One region of the Cellulomonas sp. NPDC058312 genome, then DNA from elsewhere that is predicted to be linked to it. Evidence: riboswitches for the same ligand, from Rfam matches in the RefSeq annotation. Region 1 holds a riboswitch; each other region holds the start of a gene.
What was found. Region 1 has a riboswitch for S-adenosylmethionine ahead of ACFVXN_RS15850 (methylenetetrahydrofolate reductase). Riboswitches for the same ligand answer to the same signal wherever they lie in the genome.

Region 1 (2,247 bases):
ACGCGCTCGGGATGGCGGGGAGCCGGGTGTCGAGCCCGAGCTCCGCGAGCCGGGTGCGGGTCCGGCGGCGCAGGTCCGCGGCGGTGGCCTCGACCTCCTCGGCGCTCGCGCGGCCGGCCCAGAACGCCTCCAGGGCCTTCTTCAGCTCCCGGCGGGGTCCGATGCGCGGGTAGCCCAGGACGGTGCCGGACGGGAAGGGGTGGGTCTGCTCGGTCATCTCTCGCCTCAGGTGGTGGGGACAGGGGTCAGGTGGTCGTCGGTCGCGACGGCGGCGCGCGCGGGCGGCCCGTCGCCTCCCAGGCCGGCGCCCTCGAGGAGGTCGAGCGCGGGGCCGTGGGTGTTGAACGTGTAGAGGTGGATCCCCGGCGCGCCACCGTCGAGCACGGCGTGCGCGAGGTCGACGCCGAGCCGGGTGCCCACGCGGTGCCGCCGCGCGACGTCCGCGGGGTCGTCGCCGTCGAACGCGTCGAGCCGGTCCAGGACGTCCGCGGGGACGGGCACCCCGGTGAGCTGGGCCACGCGGCGCAGCCGGGCGGGGTCGGTCATCGGGATGATCCCCGGGATCACCGGGATCGTGACGCCCGCGTCGCGGGCGAGCTCCAGCAGCTCGCGGTAGGACGCGGCGTCGTAGAACACCTGGGTGATCGCGAAGTCCGCGCCGGCCTCCTGCTTGGCCAGCAGCGCCGCGACGTCCTGCTCCCGCGTGCTGCCGGCACCGGGGTTGCCCCGGGGGAACGCCGCGACGGCGACGGACAGGTGCCGGGTCGCGGCGCGGACCGCCTGCGCGGGGCTGCTCGCGCAGCGACGGGCCTCGACCTCGCGGAGCAGGCGGACCAGGGCGGCCGCGGTGGGCAGGCCGTCGGGGTGCGGGGCCCAGGAGCCGTCGGCGGGCGGGTCGCCGCGCAGCGCCAGGAACGACCGCACGCCCTCGTCCAGGAACTCCTCGACGGTCGCGGCCAGGTCCTCCCGCGACGCCGCGACGCACGTGAGGTGGGCGATCGGGGTCAGCGAGGTCTCCCGCAGCAGGCGGCGGACGAGGGCGCGGGTGGTGTCCCGCGTGCTGCCGGACGCGCCGTAGGTGACCGAGACGAAGTCGGGCCGGACGGCGGCGAGCTGCTGCACGGTCGACCACAGCCGCGGCGCCGCGTCGGGGTTCCGGGGCGGGAACAGCTCGAAGGACACGGTCGGCCGGTCGACGGCACCGAGGCCGTCGACCACCGCGGCGCGCGGGTGGTCGAGGTCGTGCGGGTGCACGGGTACGTCGTGACTGCTCATCGTCAGCTCCATCGGACCTGGCGGAAGCACCCACACCCTCACGGGGAGGGGGGTTGCTGCGACGTCGTCGAGCCAGGTCTCTCGGTCGCTCTGGATGGTGCGGCCACAGTAGGGCGGCTCCGGCGGGGCGTCCAGTGCCCCTGACGCGTCACGGAGTCGTGGTGCGCGTCACACCCGCTCACATCGTGGGCCGCTGCGTCGTCCAGGGGGTGAGCGGGCCCGCCGGGCCCGCACGACGGAGGGACCGGACATGCGGATCGTGGTGGTCGGGGGAGCAGGACTGGTCGGGGCGCGGCTGGTGACCGTGCTGCGCGGGCGGGGGCACGACGCCGTGGCCGCGTCGCGCCGCACCGGAGTGGACACGTGGACGGGTGCCGGGCTCGCCGCGGCGGTGGCCGGGGCGGAGGTCGTCGTGGACGCGACGAACACCCCCGACTTCACCCGGGCGGGCGAGTTCTTCCCGGCGTCGGCGGTCCACATCGCGGACGCCGCGGCCGGCGCCGGGGTGCGGCGGTCGGTGCTGCTGTCGGTCGTGGGCGTCGACCGGGTGCCGGGCAACCCGTACTTCGCGGCGAAGGTCGCCCAGGAGCGGGCGGCGGCCGAGGGCGTCCCGACGACGGTGCTGCGGGCGACGCAGTTCTTCGAGTTCGCCGACGCGGTGGCGGACCAGGGCACCGTCGACGGGCGGGTCCGGGTCGGGGCCGACGTGGTGCAGCCCGTGGCGGTGGACGACGTGGTCGACGTGCTCGCGGACCTGGCGACGGGCACGGGCGGACAGGCGGGTCGGGTGGACCTCGCGGGGCCGGAGCGGATGCCCACCGACGTCTGGGTCCGCCGGGTGCTCACCGCCGCCGGCGACCCCCGCGAGGTGCAGGTCGACCCCGCGGCGGACCCGTTCGGCACCGGGGGCACGCCCGGCCTGCTGGTGCCGTCCGACGCGCCCGACGCCGGGGTGGGGGGGCGGGCCGCCAC
Region 2 (2,247 bases), on a different contig from region 1:
CCTCCTCGTGGGCCGCGAGCGCACCGGCCGGCAGGGCCTGCAGGGTGTCGCAGGCCTGGGCCAGCGCGACGGCGCCGAGCACGTTCGGCGAGCCGCCCTCGTGCCGCGCCGGCGCCGGCTGCCACAGCGTCCGGTCGGTGCGCACGTCGCGCACCGCGCCGCCGCCGGCCAGGTACGGCGTCCCCGCGTCCAGCCAGTCGCGGCGACCCACGAGCGCGCCCGCCCCGAACGGCGCGTACGTCTTGTGCCCGGAGAACGCGACGTAGTCCACGCCCGACTCCGCGAGCGAGAACGCCCGGTGCGGGAGCAGCTGCGCGCCGTCGACGGCCACGCGCGCCCCCGCCTCCTGCGCGAGCGCCACGACCGACGTCAGCGGCAGCGCCTCCCCGGTCACGTTGGACGCGCCCGTGAGCGTGACCAGGGCGTACGGGCGGCGCGCGAGCTCGTCGCGCAGCGCGACCAGCGTCGCGGCCACGGTCGGCGCCGCGGGCAGGATGGTCGCCGTGCGACCCGTGTCCCGGAACGCGCTGACCCAGGGCAGCAGGTTCGCGTGGTGCTCGACGTCCAGCACCAGCACCCGGCCGCCGTCCGGCACGCAGCCGGCCAGCAGGTTCAGCGCGTCGGTGGTGTTGCGGGTGATGACGGCGACGTCGTCGGGGCGCGCGCCGACGAACCGGGCGACGGTCGCCCGGGACGACTCGTACAGCGCGGTGGACACCTGCGACAGGTACCCGGCGCCGCGGTGCACCGACGCGTACAGCGGCAGCACCTCGACGACCCGCGCCGCGACGGCCTCGAGCGCGGGCGCGGACGCCGCGTAGTCGAGGTTCGCGTACGCGACGGACCGGCCGTCGACGAGCGGCACGCGGGTGTCGGCGCCGACGACGGGCAGGAGGGCGCGGTCGGGCGCCTCGGTCGTGGCACAGGTGGCGGTGGTGGCGACGGACATGGGACTACCCCCGAGAGGAATCGGTGGGGGCCCGGGTACGGCCGGGTCACCCCGCGCTTGCCGGCCACCGAACGGTGGACGGCCAGGTCGTCACCCGGGGCACCCCGCCGCGGAGGGAGGGTTGCCGGCCAGCAAGCCGGGGCTCAGTGCTGGCACTCATGACCTGCCCCGAGGATAGGGAGCGCCCGCCCCGGCATGTCAACACGTGTCCACCCTCCGACCCGGGTGAAGCACCCCCGCGGCGGCATGGCGTAGCATCGCCGCACCATCCAGAGCGGCCGAGAGATCTGGCTCGTCGACGCCGCAGCAACCCGCGGTCCTGTGCCCCGTGCACGGGGCCGGCCGAGGGTGCTTCCGCCAGGTCCGATGGAGGAGACGCATGACCGACACCGACGACCGCCTGCGCTACCGGCTGCTGACGGGACCCGACGACCGCTCGTTCTGCGAGCGGGTGAGCGCGGCCCTCGCCGAGGGCTACGAGCTGCACGGCGGCCCCGCCGCGACCCACGACGGCGAGCGCGTCATCGTCGCGCAGGCCGTGGTGCTGCCCGCCGCCGCGACCAGCACGGTGCGCCCGCTGTGAGCGCGCAGCACGGACACGGGGACGGGCCCGGCTACGCCGGCGACCTCACCCCGCAGGAGGCCTGGGACCTGCTCGCGTCCGACGAGCGCGCCGTCCTGGTCGACGTCCGCACCGAGGGCGAGTGGCAGGGCATCGGCGTCCCGGACACCGCGGACCTCGACGCGCAGGACCGGACCGCGTTCGTCCAGTGGACCGACGCGTTCGGCCGCCCCAACCCGACGTTCCTCGACGAGCTCGCCGCCGCCGGGATCACCGCCGACGAGCCGCGCCCGGTGGTGTTCTTGTGCCGGTCCGGCGTGCGGTCCGTCGCCGCCGCGACCACCGCCACCGCGGCGGGCCTCGGTCCGGCGTACAACGTGCTCAGCGGGTTCGAGGGCGACGTCGGCCCCGACGGGCAGCGGGGCCACTGGGGCTGGCGCGCCGCCGGCCTGCCGTGGCGGTCCGCGTGACCGCGCCCACCCCCGGCCCCGCCCCCGCTCCCGGCCCCGGCGACTGGCAGGACCCGCGGCTCCCCCGCGACACCCTGCGCCCCGACACCCTCGCCGTGCGCGGCGGGCAGGTCCGCACGGCGTTCCAGGAGACCTCCGAGGCCCTGTTCCTCACCCAGGGCTACGTCTACGACCGCGCCGCCGACGCCGAGGCCGCGTTCGCCGGCGAGGCCGACCGGTTCCTCTACTCCCGGTACGGCAACCCGACGGTGTCGACGTTCGAGGAG
Region 3 (2,247 bases), on a different contig from region 1:
GCTGCGGCTCGTCCTGCTCGGCCAGCAGCCGCTCGAACGCGGACAGGTCCGCGCGCTCGGCGGTCACCGGGCCACCGCCCCTGCCCCGACGGTGCCCCGGGCCGCACCGGCGCCGACCGCGCGCAGCAGCGCCGGCTCGGCCCGCAGCAGCCAGGCGTCCACGACGCCGTCCAGGTCGGCGAGCTGCGCCTCGGTGACGGTCAGCGACCGGGTGGGGACGACGGCGCCGAGCTCGACGAGGACGGGCCGCAGGTGCACCTCGCCGACGAGCGCGTGGGCGGGGTTCCCCGAGACGACCAGCGGCACGACGACGACGCCGGCGAGGCCGTCCGGGCCGTACAGGTCGAGGAACGCCTTGAGCAGGCCGGTGTAGGAGGCCTTGTAGACGGGGGTGGCGACCACCGCGACGTCCGCGACGGCCAGCCGGGCCAGCGCGGCGTCGGCGGCGGGGTGGACGGGGGCCAGCAGCTCGCCCGCGAGCTCCGCGAGGTCGATCGCGTCGAGCGCGTCGGCGCCGAGCAGCGCGGCCAGGCGGTCGGCGGCGGTGCGCGCGGCGAGCAGGGTGCGCGAGCCGGGGCGCGGGTTGCCGGAGACGGCGACGACGGCAGGGGGACGGGACGTCATGGAGTGCCTCGCAAGGGTGTCGATCACGGTTGCCGTGCGGCGGAGCGGGCACCACGTCGCGGGCGCCCGGCCGACGGCCAGGTCATCTCCCGGAGCACCCCGCCGTGACGTGGGGTTGCTGCCCAGCCAGCCGGGGCTTGGCGCTGGGACTCTCGACCTCGGCGGTGTTGTAGCAGGGCGCGGCGCCGGGACCGAGCACCGGACCCCGACTTCTCACGATCCGGGACCGTGCGTCCTGCCCGGGACCTTCGTCCCGTGACAACGCTCCGGAATGCGAGACGGACGGCCGGATCGTTGACGCGGTCGCCGGGGGTTCGTATGTTCCCCGGCACCGGATCACGTCGTCGCCACCACCCGGTGGCCGGCTGCGGGGCCCGGCAGGTCATGAGCTCCGACGCGTAGCCCCGGCTGGTCGGACGGCAACCCCCCGCGCGGGTGGGTGCCCCGGGTGAGGACCAGGCCCGCTGCCGACCGGCAGCCGGCAACACGCGAGCCCGCCGCGGCGGGTGCACGAAGGAGACAGCATGAGCCGGAGCACGGTGGCGCACACCACCTCCTCCCTGCGTGCCGCCGCGCAGCCCGGGCCCCCCGCGGCCCGCTGTCGCTGTCGCTGACCTCCACCCGAGACCCGCGCCACCCGTCGGCGTCCGGTCGGCCGTGACCCGGCCCGGCCCCGACCGGTAGCCCGCGCCGCGCCACCGCGCGTCCGCCCTCCCCGCCCTCGGGGGACCTCCCGCCCGCCCGCCGGGCCCACCCGCTCGTCCCACCGGTCCCCGGTGCGCGTCGCCGCGCCCCGGCGACCCCGGACGCCCTCGAACGGAGCCGTCATGCCCAGCCCCACCGCGCGACCCGCCGGTCGCGACCACCGCGACCCGCCCGGCAGCGAGCGCCGGACCGCCCTGCTCGGCCTCGACCTGACCGCCGTCGGCGCCCGCCCCGGCGGCCACGGGCCGCAGGGTGCGGTCGCGGCCCGCCCGTTCGACGGCGAGCGGCTGGCCCGCCTCGTGCACCGCGCCGACCGCGGGCTGCTGGACCTCGTCGTGCTCGGCGACGCCCTGCTGCTGCACCCGGGCCGCCGCCAGGTCCCGGGCCGACTGGACGCCGCGGTGGCGGCCGCCCGGGTCGCGCCGGTCGCGCTGCGGACGGTGCTGGTCGCCGGGGTGCCGCACCGTGAGGTCGAGCCTGCGCACCTCGCGGCCGCCGTCCGGGGGGTGCAGCGCGCCGGTCGGGCGTCGGCGGGGTGGCAGCTGTCCGCCCCGGCACCGGGCGCCGACCTCGACGAGCAGGTGTGGGCCGCGCACGCCGAGGCCGCGGTGCGGCAGGTCGACGCCGTGTGGGAGGGCGCCGAGGACGTGGGCGCGGTGCGGCTCGACCCCGAGGGCCGGTTCCACGTCGACCACGAGGGCGTCCGGTTCGCGGTCCGCGGCCGGACGGCGCCCGCCCCCGGTGACACCACCCGGCCGGTCGTGGTCGTCCCCGTGTCCGGCGGTGCGTCCGCGGAGGTCGCGGGCCGGCACGCCGACGTCGCCCGCGTCACCGCCGCGGACCCCGACGAGGCGGGCCGCCTCCGGGCGCTGGTGCGGTCGGCGGCCGTCGCGGCCGGGCGACCCGCCGACGACGTGC

Region 2: linked by a shared signal. The riboswitch ahead of ACFVXN_RS11125 (DUF1737 domain-containing protein) and the one ahead of ACFVXN_RS15850 (methylenetetrahydrofolate reductase) in region 1 are both predicted to bind S-adenosylmethionine.
Region 3: linked by a shared signal. The riboswitch ahead of ACFVXN_RS05595 (LLM class flavin-dependent oxidoreductase) and the one ahead of ACFVXN_RS15850 (methylenetetrahydrofolate reductase) in region 1 are both predicted to bind S-adenosylmethionine.

The regions. Positions count from the first base shown of each region.
Region 1 covers NZ_JBHVZE010000005.1:159,833-162,079, reverse strand. Annotated here, with positions in the region: gene metE (5-methyltetrahydropteroyltriglutamate--homocysteine S-methyltransferase) at 1-217, opposite strand, end outside; gene ACFVXN_RS15850 (methylenetetrahydrofolate reductase) at 226-1,275, opposite strand; SAM riboswitch class I at 1,281-1,376, opposite strand; partial or broken gene ACFVXN_RS15845 (SDR family oxidoreductase) at 1,526-2,247, shown strand, end outside.
Region 2 covers NZ_JBHVZE010000003.1:466,173-468,419, forward strand. Annotated here, with positions in the region: gene ACFVXN_RS11120 (aminotransferase class V-fold PLP-dependent enzyme) at 1-949, opposite strand, end outside; SAM riboswitch class IV at 998-1,113, opposite strand; SAM riboswitch class I at 1,212-1,322, shown strand; partial or broken gene ACFVXN_RS11125 (DUF1737 domain-containing protein) at 1,329-1,514, shown strand; gene ACFVXN_RS11130 (rhodanese-like domain-containing protein) at 1,529-1,981, shown strand; gene ACFVXN_RS11135 (O-succinylhomoserine sulfhydrylase) at 1,978-2,247, shown strand, end outside.
Region 3 covers NZ_JBHVZE010000002.1:275,880-278,126, forward strand. Annotated here, with positions in the region: gene ACFVXN_RS05585 (flavin reductase family protein) at 1-67, opposite strand, end outside; gene ACFVXN_RS05590 (NADPH-dependent FMN reductase) at 64-624, opposite strand; SAM riboswitch class IV at 686-782, opposite strand; SAM riboswitch class IV at 1,005-1,119, shown strand; gene ACFVXN_RS05595 (LLM class flavin-dependent oxidoreductase) at 1,452-2,247, shown strand, end outside.